3 regions of the Desulfonatronum lacustre DSM 10312 genome follow, and region 1 is predicted to be linked to each of the others. Evidence: predicted binding sites of a transcription regulator. Region 1 holds the regulator's gene; each other region holds the start of a gene.
What was found. Region 1 encodes sigma-54, which starts transcription at its own class of promoters, with help from an activator protein. Its sites were predicted from a motif close to CTGGCACGGNNNNTGCTT; they were not measured.
Positions count from the first base shown of each region.

Region 2: a site for sigma-54 is predicted at 1,984-2,001, ahead of DESLA_RS0116250 (glutamine synthetase III family protein). Genes of this name have one in related genera too.
Region 3: a site for sigma-54 is predicted at 1,621-1,638, ahead of flgB (flagellar basal body rod protein FlgB). Genes of this name have one in related genera too.

Region 1 is NZ_KI912608.1:1,739,892-1,744,100, forward strand. Features, by position in the region: gene rapZ (RNase adapter RapZ) at 1-379, opposite strand, end outside; gene DESLA_RS0108195 (PTS sugar transporter subunit IIA) at 448-897, opposite strand; gene hpf (ribosome hibernation-promoting factor, HPF/YfiA family) at 901-1,446, opposite strand; gene rpoN (RNA polymerase factor sigma-54) at 1,520-2,953, opposite strand; gene lptB (LPS export ABC transporter ATP-binding protein) at 3,017-3,742, opposite strand; gene DESLA_RS0108215 (LptA/OstA family protein) at 3,739-4,209, opposite strand, start outside.
Region 2 is NZ_KI912608.1:3,446,272-3,450,480, reverse strand. Features, by position in the region: gene DESLA_RS0116250 (glutamine synthetase III family protein) at 1-1,781, opposite strand, end outside; gene ilvN (acetolactate synthase small subunit) at 2,176-2,655, shown strand; gene DESLA_RS0116240 (phosphate acyltransferase) at 2,700-3,650, shown strand; gene buk (butyrate kinase) at 3,665-4,209, shown strand, end outside.
Region 3 is NZ_KI912608.1:2,439,543-2,443,751, reverse strand. Features, by position in the region: gene fliF (flagellar basal-body MS-ring/collar protein FliF) at 1-213, opposite strand, end outside; gene fliE (flagellar hook-basal body complex protein FliE) at 344-649, opposite strand; gene flgC (flagellar basal body rod protein FlgC) at 686-1,123, opposite strand; gene flgB (flagellar basal body rod protein FlgB) at 1,123-1,533, opposite strand; gene DESLA_RS0111520 (tetratricopeptide repeat protein) at 1,794-2,357, shown strand; gene DESLA_RS0111515 (IMP cyclohydrolase) at 2,566-3,177, shown strand; gene hflX (GTPase HflX) at 3,303-4,209, shown strand, end outside.

The sequences.
Region 1 (4,209 bases):
ATCCCATGCCCTGGGCTTCCAGGGGATGCGGACGGCGGGTGGTGGCGTAACGCCGGATCAGCACGGCATCCCGGGCCTCCAGAAAGACCAGTTTCGGACACATCCCGGCCAGGTCCATCCGCTCCACGAACTGCTCCCATTGCAGGGCGAAGTCCGGTTGGCGCACATCCAGCCCCAGGGCCACCCCGGCGTACTGGTTCAGCTTCATCTCCTCGGACAGGGTCAGCAACCGTCCGGCCAGCCCGGCCGGCAGACCGTCCACGCAGTAGTACCCCAGATCCTCGAAGACGTTCAGGACCGTACTTTTTCCGGCCCCGGACTGTCCGGTGATCATGACCAGGGAGAGTTCGCACGGTTTTCGCGGTTGGTCTGCGCTCATCGCGGTTTGCCTTTTGGGGTAGGGGCACGGTGCGCCGTGCCCCTACGGTGTGGACGAATAAAATACCATCACGCCGAACTGAGGGCGTCCCAGAAAAGCTCCTTGTCCTGGGCCGTGAGAAAGGCATGCCGAAAGGTCTCGTCCTTGAGCAGCCGGGTGATGGACGCCAGGATGCGCAGGTGCATTCCGGCGACCTGTTCCGGGGCCAGGACCATGAAAAAAATATGGCACGGTTTGCGGTCCAGGGCGTCGAAATCCACGCCTTCGGAACTGCGTCCGACCACCAGCACGATCCTGTCCAGCCCCTCCAGCTTGCCGTGGGGAATGGCCACTCCTTCGCCGATGCCCGTGCTCCCGAGACTTTCCCGGTCCTTGAGCACCCGAAAGGCCGCCTCGGCATCCAGACTCGGCACGTTTTGGGCCAGCACGGCGACCAATTCCGCCAGCACTTCCGTCTTGTTCCTGGCTTGCAAATCGGGGAGCAGCAAGTCCTTGCTCAAGAAATCCTTGAGGACCATCGACTAGATACCCGGGTCGATCAGACCGAAATCGCCGCTTTTCCGGCGGTAGATGACGTTGACGCGCTCGATGTCCGCGTTGAAGAAAACCAGGAAATCGTTGCCCAGGGCTTCCAATTGCATGGCCGCCTCGTCCACGGACATGGGCTTGGGCTCGAAATTGTCGGTTTCCGTGATGGTCTGGGCCCGCTTGCCGGTCTCGTCCTGGGTAAAGGTGATCACGTCCACCCGCGCGGACTGGCTCTTCTGACCGCGACGATGGTCCTTGTTCTTCTCTTTGGTCTTGCGCACCTGAGCCTCGAGCTTGTCCAGGACCAGGTCGATGGTGGAGTACATGTCCTCGCTTTCGGTGGTGGCGGAGAAATGCATGTCCTTGCCCGTGAGGATCACCTCGGCCATATGCCGATACTTTTCCACGGAAAGGTTGACGGCCAGTTCGCCCTGATCTTCAGGACGCAGGTAACGGTTGATTTTATTGAAACGCTCGCCGGCGTAGCCCTTGAGGTGATTGGACGGCTCGAAATTCTTGAAAGTAAAAGTTATTTCCATGCGACACCTCCGAAGTAAAACGGGTTCTGGGTTGGTTTGAGGTTGTTCGCTCCGTTGGGAGCATCCGGGATGGCTAAAAAATGGCCTTGCGCTTGGAAGACGACTCGATGTTCAACGCCATGCGGTACTTGGCCACGGTACGGCGGGCGATGTTCACGCCCAGGGACTTTTTCAAAAGTTGCGAGATCAGTTCGTCGCTGAGCGGACGCTTGGGGTCCTCTTCGGAAATCAGCTTCTTGATCTCCGCCTTGACGCTTTCCGAGCCGGCCTCCGACCCGTCGTCCATACCCAGGGCGCTGTTGAAGAAAAATTTCAGTTCATACGTTCCATGGGGCGTGCTCATGTATTTGCTGGTCGTGATCCGGCTGACCGTGGACTCGTGCATGTTGATGTCCAGGGCCACATCCTTGAGGATCATCGGCTTCAGATGCGTCACCCCATGGCGAAAAAAATCAATCTGGAACCGGACGATGCTTTCGGCGACCTTGTGCAGGGTCCGCTGGCGCTGGTACAGGCTTTTCATCAACCAGTGAGCGGATCGGACCTTTTCCTGAATGTAGTCCCTGGTCCCCTTGTCGTGAACGGACAGCTCCTTGGCGTAGGCCTCATTGACCATCAAACCCGGTATCTCGTCCTCGTTCAGAACCACGATGAAATCGCCGCCGTGCTGGAGGATGTAAACGTCCGGGCTGGTGAACTGAGGATCATCGGAGCCGAAGCTCTTGCCGGGCATGGGGTCCAGGCGCTGGATGCAGTCCAGGTAGTGTTTGATTTCCTCCATGGAGAGCTTGAACTTCTTGGCCAACGGCTTGTAGCGACGTTTTTCCAGCTCCTCCAGATGATCCTTGACCAGGGAGACCAGAATCGGGTCGTCCAGCCCCAGTTCGTCCATCTGGACCAGCAGGCACTCCCGCAGGTTCCTAGCGCAGACCCCCACGGGGTCCAGGCGTTGCATGATCCGCAGGATCCGCTCCGCCTCCTCCGTCTCGCAGCCGGCCATGGCGGCGATGTCCTCAATGGATTCGCAAAGATACCCCACGGCATCCAGGTTGCCAAGGATCACCTCGCTGACGGCCAATTCCCGCTCCGACAAGGCCGAAAGCCGCAACTGCCAGGAAAGATGGCCGATCAGCGTGGACTTGCCGGCCAGCCGGGCCTCGAAACTCATGCCCTCTTCCGGGACTTCCCAGTCCCGGCCCTGGATCTGTCGACTGATGCTGGAAAATTCTCCCAGGTAGTCCTGCCACTCCGAATCGTGAAGCTGCCGGGGCTCCTCGACGTTGACGGACTGGAACCGATCCTCGGCAGGGTCTTTTATCGGGGTCTCCACCGTCTCATCGATGCCTTCCGGCGCGATCTCCAATACGGGATTCTCCAGCAATTCCTGCTGGATGCTTTCCACCAGCTCCAGCCTGGAAAGCTGAAGCAGCTTGATGGCTTGTTGCAGTTGGGGGGTCATCACCAACTGCTGCGTCAACTTCAGTTGCTGGCGCAGTTCAAGAGCCATGTCGCGTTTTCGCCTCCATGACCGGGCTGACCGGTTGGAACGCCAATCCCGATTGTTGATCAATCATAAGCAAAAGTCCTCACCGAGGTAAACTTTCCGAGCGATGGAATCGGCCACGATGGCTTCCGGAGACCCTTCAAAAATGGCCCGTCCTTCGAAGACGATGGATGCTCTGTCGCAAATCTTCAGCGTTTCGCGGACGTTGTGATCCGAAATCAACACACCGATCCCCCGCTCCTTGAGGGACATCACGATCTCCTGGATGTCGTCCACGGCCAGGGGGTCGATACCCGCGAAGGGTTCGTCCAGCAACATAAATTTCGGATTCCGGATCAGGGCCCGGGCGATTTCCAGACGGCGGCGCTCCCCGCCGGAGAGAAACATGGCCTTCTGGTCGGCCAGTTTGGAGATGCCCAGTTCCTCCAGCAGGGCCTCGGCCTTTCTGCGCTGCATGGCCGGGGTGAAGTCCGTGTACTCCAGGATGATCCGCAAATTCTGCATCACGGTCAGCTTTTTGAAGACCGAACTCTCCTGGGGCAGGTAGCTCAGCCCCAGCCGGGCCCGCTCATGCAGCGGCCAAGTGGTGATCCGCTTTCCGTCCAGGTCCACCACCCCGCTGGTGGGCTTGATCACCCCGACCAGCATGTAGAACGTGGTGGTTTTCCCGGCTCCGTTGGGACCTAAAAGGCCGACGATCTCCCCCTGCTCGACCCGGATGGAAATATCCCGGACCACCTCTTTCTGGCCGAAGCTTTTGCGCAGACTCTTGCCGGAGAGAAGGGCCTTCACCGCGCCCCCTGTTCCCGAGGCAAAAGAAACATTCCTTCCACTCGACGATCGGTGCGTCCCTGCACATCCACCTCTCTTTCTTCAACATTGAGCGTGATCACGTTGCCTTCCAACCGGGTCCCGCCTTCTTCCACCCGGGCGTTGCCTTCCAGACGCAGGACGCTCTGGTCCACCCAATAGGTGGCCATGTCGCCGTGGCCGACACGGTCCTCGTGCTTCAGAAAGACCTGGCCAAAAGCGATCATTTGTTCAATGTCCACTTGAGCTTCCATGTCCTGTTCCGGAGCCATGCCCTCGGGTCGAGCCTCCCGGGGAAGGGTTCGCAAAAGCACTACCAGCCGCTCCGAACGGAGCTGAAAATTCGGCCTGTCCACCCGCACGTCCCCCATGAACTCGATCTGGTGATCGCGATGGGAGTAGCGCAGCCGCTCGGACGTGATCCGCGTCGGGATGGCCTGCTCTTCCGC
Region 2 (4,209 bases), 1.7 Mb from region 1:
GAATGCAGTTCCGCCTCGGAGAGCACGCCGTAGGTTTTGAACAGCTCGATCACCGGCTTGCTGGTAATCTCGGGCAGGGCCTCGGGGGTCGTCTTCAGGTTGGGCAGGCCGCGCTTTTCGGCTTCCTTGTGCCATTCCTCGGAATAGCCGTCCCCGTTGAAGATAATGGCCTCGTGTTCAATGATGACTTTTTTGAGCAGGGCCTGGACGGCGTTGTTCAGCTTTCCGGGATCGCCCTTGGTGGCCTTTTCCAGTTCCGTGGCCATGTAGTCCAGGGACTCGGACATCATCGTGTTCAAAGCCACCTGCGGCCCGGCGATGGACTGGGCGGAACCCACGGCGCGGAACTCAAAGCGGTTGCCGGTAAAGGCGAAGGGGCTGGTCCGGTTGCGGTCGCCCGGATCCATGGGCAGCGGCGGCAGGGTGTCCACGCCCACGGTCAGGGCGTCTTTCTTCTTGGATCCTTTTACGGCTCCGGCCTTGATCTGCTCGAACACGTCGGTCAGTTGCGCGCCCAGGTAGACGGACATGATTGCCGGAGGCGCCTCGTTGGCGCCGAGGCGATGGTCGTTGGATGCCGTGGCCACGGTGGCCCGCAACAATGCGCCGAACTTATGCATGGCCCGGATGGCCGCGGCGCAAAAGATCAGGAACTGGGCGTTTTCATGGGGGGTTTCCCCCGGATCGAACAGACTGCCCAGTTCGGCGTTGCCGATGGAGTAGTTCAGGTGTTTTCCGGAGCCGTTGATCCCGGCGAAGGGTTTTTCGTGCAGCAGACATTCCATGCCGTAGCGCTTGGCCACGTTGCGCAACACGGTCATCACCAGTTGATTGTGGTCCGTGGCCAGGTTGCCGGCCTCGAAGATCGGCGCGATTTCATACTGTCCGGGAGCGACTTCGTTGTGTCGGGTCTTCACGGGCACGCCCAGCTTGTACAGCTCCCGCTCCACTTCCATCATGAAGGAGAGGACGCGGCGCGGGATGGCTCCAAAGTACTGGTCTTCGAATTCCTGGCCCTTGGCCGGCTTGGCTCCGAACAGGCTACGACCGGCGATGAGCAGGTCGGGGCGGGTGAAGACGAAGTTGCGGTCGATCAGGAAGTATTCCTGCTCCGGGCCGGCATAGGAGGTCACCGGGAGCTTGGTCTCCACGCCGAACAGGCCGAGCACGCGCTTGGCCTGCTTGTTCAGGGCCTGCAAGGAACGCAGAAGCGGCGTCTTCTTGTCCAGGGCCTCGCCGGTCCAGGAGACAAAGGCCGTGGGGATGCACAGGAAGGTCCCGTTGGGGTTTTCCAGGATGTAGGCCGGGCTGGTCACGTCCCAGGCCGTGTAACCGCGGGCTTCGAAGGTGGTCCGCAGACCGCCGGAAGGAAAGCTGGATGCGTCCGGCTCGCCCTGGATCAGCAACTTGCCGCTGAACTGGGCCATTGCCCCGCCGCTGCCGTCCGGGACCAGGAAGGCGTCGTGCTTTTCCGCGGTCAGGCCGGTTAACGGGTAGAATACGTGGGTGAAATGGGTGGCCCCTTTTTCGATGGCCCAATCCTTCATGGCGTTGGCCACGATGTCCGCCAGGGCCGGGTCCAACTTTTCGCCGTACTCAATGGTTTTCTTCAAAGACTTGTAAGCATCCGAAGGCAGTCGTTCCTTCATCACCTTGTCGTTGAAGACGTTGCAGCCGAACAGATCCGTGGGCTTGGTTTCCGCGAAGTTCAGCGGTGCCGCGGAGGGTACGTAGTTGGTGACCGCTGAAATGGCGTTCAGACGTGACTGGATTCCGCTCATGAAAATTCTCCTTTGTAGTTCTTCTCGTGTTGACAAATATCCGGCCTCAAGAAAAAACGTACTTGCAACCTGACGTCCTGTTCGGAATCGTCCCCGGCAGAAAGCGCGGCGACCAGCGCGGGAGACGAGCACTCTCCATAAAGGCCTCTCCCGTGGCTCGTCCCCTCTGTTTCCTCAGGGCCTGTTCCATTTGCACGCAATTTAGCAAAAGTCGTTCCAAGAAAATATTGCATGATATATTAGGAGATTATAAATCTCCCCGCAAGGCGGGAAACAATTTTATTACATTTTTGTATTCAAATGCTCATTTTTTTATCAGTTTAGCTTCTAATATTACATTTTTGTACAAATATTTAAACAGGCAGCATTCCGCCAGAACAAGGAGGTCTCCTTCATGACCCAGACCATATCCGCCTTGACCAAAAACAAACCGGGAGTCCTGGCCGACATGGCCCAGGCCATCCGGAAATACAACGTCAACATCCGCAGCATCTCCGCCGGGGAGACCGAGGACCCGGACATTTCCCGGCTGACCATCGGCCTGGACGGGACCGACGAGGACGTCCAGCGGATCACCGAGGACATGGCCGCGATGGACGTGATTATCGGCATGGACGATCTGCGACGCAAGGAATTCGTGGACCGGGAGCTGATCCTGGTCAAGGTGGCCATGGACCCGGCCACCACCACCCAGATCATGCAGATCTTCGAGGTGTTCCGGGCCAACGTGGTGGGCATGGGCCGACGGACCATCACCGTGGAAATGAGCGGGGACCGGGAACGGGTGGACGGGTTGATCAACATGCTCAAGCCCCACGGCATCAAGAGCCTGTGCCGTTCCGGGATGATCGCCCTCAAGCGCGGGGACGAATGATATCTTCGGCCGTTTCGTTGACACCGATGACACCCATGACTCCCATGGCCATCACTTCCCTCGACGATCTGATCCGTTCGGCGGCCACGGCTGACCAAAACCCAAAGTTGGCCATTGCCCGTTCCGGGGACGCCTTCGTACTGGAAGCCGCGATGCAGGCTTACGCCGCAGGCGTGGTGGAGCCCGTGTTTATCGGCGACATGGACGCCACCCGGCGCATCGCCGAGAATCTGGGCGCGGACATTTCGGACTTGCGCGGCGTCGACCTTCCGGACGACGAGGCCGCGGTGCGGGAGGCCGTCCGGATGTTTCGGGAGGGCGAGGCCGCGCTGATCATGAAGGGAGCCGTCTCCACGAGTACGCTGCTCAAAGCCGTGCTGGACAAGACCGGCGGCGTTCCGCCCCAGGGCATTCTCAGCCATGTCACGGTGTTCGAGAACCCGCATTCCGGCAAGCTGATGCTGCTCAGCGACGCCGCGGTGAACATCCGTCCCAACCTGCAGCGCAAGGTGGAAATCCTACGCAACGCCCTGACCGTGGCCCGAGCCCTGGGGATTGCGGCTCCAAGGGCGGCGATGCTCGCGGCCACGGAAAAGGTCAACTATCCGGCCATGCCGTCCACCCTGGACGCGGATCTGATCGCGCGCATGGGCCGGGAAGGCGCCTTCGGGGACGCCCATGTGGCTGGCCCCATGGCCCTGGACCTCGCGCTCTCGGCCAAGGCCGCGGCCAGCAAGCGTTTCCAGAACGAAGTCGCCGGTCAGGCCGACATTCTGATCACGCCGGACATCGAAAGCGGCAACGTGCTCTACAAATGCCTGAACACCCTGCTCGGCCTGGACGTGGCCGGAGTCGTGGTGGGCAGCTCCGTGCCCATCGTCGTTCCCTCCCGCGGCGACTCTCCCAGGTCCAAGCTGCTTTCCATGGCCCTGGCGGTCTATCTGGTGCGAGCCGTGAGCCACGATTCAGAGCATCATCATCCAGCCGACCTCTGACCCCCCGGACATTCATGAAAAAGACCATCCTGACCATCAACCCCGGCTCCACCTCCACGAAGGTCGTCCTGTTCCAAGACCTGGAGCCGACGTTGTCCCGCGAGGTTCAGCATTCCAAGGCCGAGCTGGCCGGGTTTCCCAACGTCTGGAGCCAGTTCGCGCTGCGCCTGGAACCCATCCTCGCTGTTCTCGACCAGGCGGGTGAAAATCGGCTGGACGCCGTGGTGGGCAGAGGCGGCTTGCTGGCCCCGTTGCCCGGCGGGGTGTACCGGATTGACGAGCAGATGCTTGGGGATTTGCGCTTGCGACGCTTTGGGGAGCATCCTTGCAATCTGGGCGCGCCGTTGGCACTGGAGATTGCGCAGCGCTTCGGAGGCCAGGCGCTGATCGTGGACCCGGTGGTCACGGACGAGCTGTGCCCGGAAGCCAGGTTGACCGGCCTGCCGCGCATCCGCCGCCGGAGCACCTTCCACGCCCTGTCCCAGCGCGGCGCGGCCCGGGAGGCGGCCCGCCGTCTGGGAGTTGATTACGAAAACGGCAAATTCATCGTCGCCCATCT
Region 3 (4,209 bases), 700 kb from region 1:
GGTCTGCAGGATGGTGCTCACCCGACTGGCGTCCTCGGGAGTCAGGCGGTCGTACAAAACCGCGTAATCCGGGCGACCGATCCAGTACATGAGCAGGAAAAAGACCAAAACCAGGGTCGCCGCCAAACCGCCGACCATGATGCGCTGAGATGCGCTGGAATCGCTCCAGATTTGCAGGGCCTTGGCTTTCAGATTTTCCAGAAAAGGAGGCATGGCTGGCTCCGACGTGATTGTTGAAGGTTGGCTGAAGATTCTCGGGAAGAGGTTGGAAGGGAATGAGCATGGATCAAAGGTCGGAGCCGCTTGCCCCAACCATGAACCGTAAACGCTGAACCCTCAAACATTAGAAAGGCATCCGCAGCACTTCCTTATAGGCTTCCATGATCTTGTTGCGCACGGCGGAGGTCATGCTCATGGACAAGCTGGCTTTCTGCATGGAGATCATCAACTCGTGCACGTTCTGATTCGAGCCGGAGGCAAAGGATTCGATCATCCCGATGGACTCATGACGGAGGTTGTTCACCTCGGCCAGCGAACCCTTCAACGTATCGGTGAACGAGCGGACCTCTTCATGCGGCTTGATGGTCTCGGGCCGCGCCATTTGCGATGCTTGGTTGTAGGCCTTCAAGGCAATGGGGGATATGGACATAACGTCCTCCGTGAGTTCGCGTCAGCGAAAAGAAGGTTATCGGCCCAACTCCAGGGCCTTGTTGAACATGGTCTTGGCCGAGGAGATCGTGGCCGCGTTGGCTTCGTAGGTGCGCAGAGCGGTCATCATGTTGGCCATCTCTTCGACCACGTTGATGTCCGGCAAGCTGACGTAGCCCTGCCCATCCGCGTCTGGATGTCCGGGGTCGTAAACCCGTTTGAAGGGCCGCTGGTCCGTGACCACGCCGGAAACCTTCACGCCCTTGACTTCCCGCTCCAACTCGGAACGCATGGCCTTGGTAAAGGGAGAATCCAGGGGCGTGGATTGAAAGACGACGCTCTTGCGACGATACGGTCCGCCTTCCGGGGTTCGCGTCGTGTTCACGTTGGCCAGATTCATGGAGATGACGTTCAGGTGCGTCCGCTCGGCGCTCAGACCCGACGCGCCGATCTCCAGGGCGGTCATGAAGTCCATTATCTGCCTCCCTCGGTAATGACGGTTTTCAGTCCTTCGAAGTTCTTTTGCAGCGTGGTGATCAGGGTGTTGTAGAGCAGAGTGTTCTTGGCCATGGTGGTCATTTCCTTGTCCAGGTCCACGGCGTCCTCGCCCTGCACCACCCGAGGCTTGAGATCCTTGATGAAGTCCGCGGAAAATTTTCGGGCATCGAACTCCGCCGGCAAATGGTCGGGACTGGTCCGGGTCATCTTCCCCCGGGCGTCCAGGCCCAGAGCCCGTTGCAAATCCTCCTCGAACTCCAGACTCCGGGCCTTGTAGCCGGGAGTCTTGATGTTCGCCAGGTTCCCAGCGACGACATTTTGACGTTCCAGGCGCATGTCCAGGACCTTTCCCTGGAGATGAATATGAGATCCAAACAGGCTTTTCATGATTCCATTCCTCCTGTATTTTCGGGATGTTTGTAATTATCACCCCGAAAACAAGCCCGATGGGGCGCGGTTGATTGCCATGGATATAAGCAACTCCCGTTCCAACGATACACAGAGGATCGGATGAAGGCGGGCCGATCAAGCGCGGCAAGGATTGCAGCGAATTATTGGCATGAAGGATGCAAAGCTTCCGCAACAAAGGTCGGACGTCAGTCGAACAGACGTCAATACGGATCAAACAACTCAGAGGAGAGACCATCATGACCAGCCATCTCGACTACGAAATCAACAAGGAACTCGGGGAATGCTATTTGTTCATGGGTGAACTGGACAAGGCCGAGCAATATTATGAGAAGGCCGCCAATTCCAACGGAACCCATCCGGATCCCTACTTGGGCCTGGCCACGGTGGCGGTGCAGCGCGGACACCTGGAAAACGCCCTCAGCCTGTATCGTCGAGCCTCGGAAATCGAAGCCAACGACAAGTCCCTGGCCGGAATGGCCCTGGTGGAAATGGAAACCGGCGCCCTGGACAGCGCCTTTACCCATTTCTCCCAAGCCCTGGAACACAATCCGGAAAATTTGGTGGCCCTCTACGGTCTCGTTCAGGCCGGCCACGGCCTGAACCGTCTGGACGCGATCCTCGCCCCTTTGGAGAACTTCCTGGAACTCAATCCGGACAAGGCTGAAATCCGGTTCACGTTGGCAGGTATCCTGGTCAAGCTTGGTCAGGTGGGTAAGGCTCGCGAACAACTTGAACGGGCCCTGGAGAGCGATCCCTCCTATGATCCGGCGAAAGAACTCCTGATGGAACTGGCCCAGTAGCAACCAGTGACGTTGAAAAACTCCCTTTGCCAAAGACCACTGCGCATCCCGTGATTTCTCCTCTGTCGTGACCGAAATCGTCCGGGTCGGGCTTCAGTCCCGGTCCGGACGGATCGTCCAGAGGAAAGGATTTCCCCATATACAGGGCCAAGGCGCCGTCTTGCCAAGATTTCGGGCTTGTGGCATGTCCGAAGCCAGGGAGGACGGTATGCAATTATTGCCCATCAGACAGGCCCTGCTCAGCGTCACGGACAAAACCGGCTTGGCGGAGTTCGCGACGTTTCTGCACCAGGGCGGGGTCCGGCTCATTTCCACCGGAGGGACGCGCAAGACGCTCCTGGACGCCGGACTTCCGGTCCGTGCCGTCAGTGAGGTCACCGGGTTCCCCGAAATCCTCGACGGGCGGGTGAAGACCCTGCACCCGCACATCCATGGCCCGTTGCTGGCGGACAAGGACAATCCCGAACACCTTCGGACCCTGACCCAACGCAACCTGCTGCCCTTGGACCTGATCTGCGTCAACTTGTACGATTTCGCCAAAGCTTTGGCGAAAAATCTGGCCCTGAGGGCCTGCGTCGAACAGATCGACATCGGCGGTCCGACCATGCTCCGCGCCGCGGCGAAAAACTTTCACAGCGTGCTGGTGGTTCCCGGCCCTGACGACTATCCCAGGATCATGGCCGAACTGGGCTCCCAGCACTATCATGTCAGCTTGGCCCTGCGCCGCGAAACCGCGGCCAAGACCTTCCGTCTGACCTCCGCCTATGACGCGATGATCGCGGGCTATCTGGAAAAAGACTTCGGAGAGGTCGCGACATAGCCGCCCAAGTTCACGGCAACACCGCCGGACTCAAGCCGAGCCAGATCAAGGCCCTGACCCGTCTCCACCAACGGCGCTACCCCGCGCTGGGCGGCTACACCCTGGAACAGGCCCGGGAGTTGGCCATGCTCAGCACGGACCTGGGCCGCCAGATCGGACTGCTCATTGATCGCCAGGGTCGTCCGAAAATCATCGTCGTGGGCGACGCTCACGGCATTCTCATCCCTGAACTCCCTCCCGGCCGCCACGGGCCGGGTCGTCTGCGCGGGCTGCGCCTGCTGCACACCCACCTGAATCAAGACTCCCTGAACGAAGAAGATCTGATGGACCTGATCTTTCTGCGTCTGGACTCCATCGCCGCCCTGGGCCTGGACCCCTCGGGCCTGCCCAGCGTGCTGTCCTGGGCTCACCTGCTGCCCGGTGTGTCGGACCAGGGACCGTACCGCGTTTCCAAACCCGTCTCCTGGGACCAGGTGCACGTCGATTTCGTGGAGCAAACCGAAGCCATTGAAGAGGAACTGGGAAGGACCATCGCCGCCCAGGACGCCTCCCCGGACGCCGGACGGCCCGGGGACCGGGCCCTGCTGGTCAGCGTGGACACGCTCTCCCGGGCCGAGCAGGAGCGCAACCTCCAGGAACTGACGGAACTGGCCCGGACCGCCGGAATCAACGTGGTCGGCCTGGTGATCCAGCGGGTGACGCGCCAAAATCCCAAGCACATTCTGGGCAAGGGCAAGCTGGCTGAACTGGAGGTTCAAGCCCTGCGGGCCAATGCCGGTCTGCTGCTTTTCGATCAGGATTTAAGTCCCACCCAGATCCGCAACCTGACCCAGCTCAGCGAGCGCAAGGTTCTGGACCGGACCCAGCTGATTCTGGACATTTTCGCCCAGCACGCCAAGACCAGGGCCGGAAAACTGCAAGTGGAGATGGCCCAGTTGCGCTATGCCATGCCGAGGCTGGTCCGGCAGGACAGGGCCATGAGCCGTTTGGCCGGAGGGATCGGGGGACGAGGACCGGGGGAGACGAAGCTGG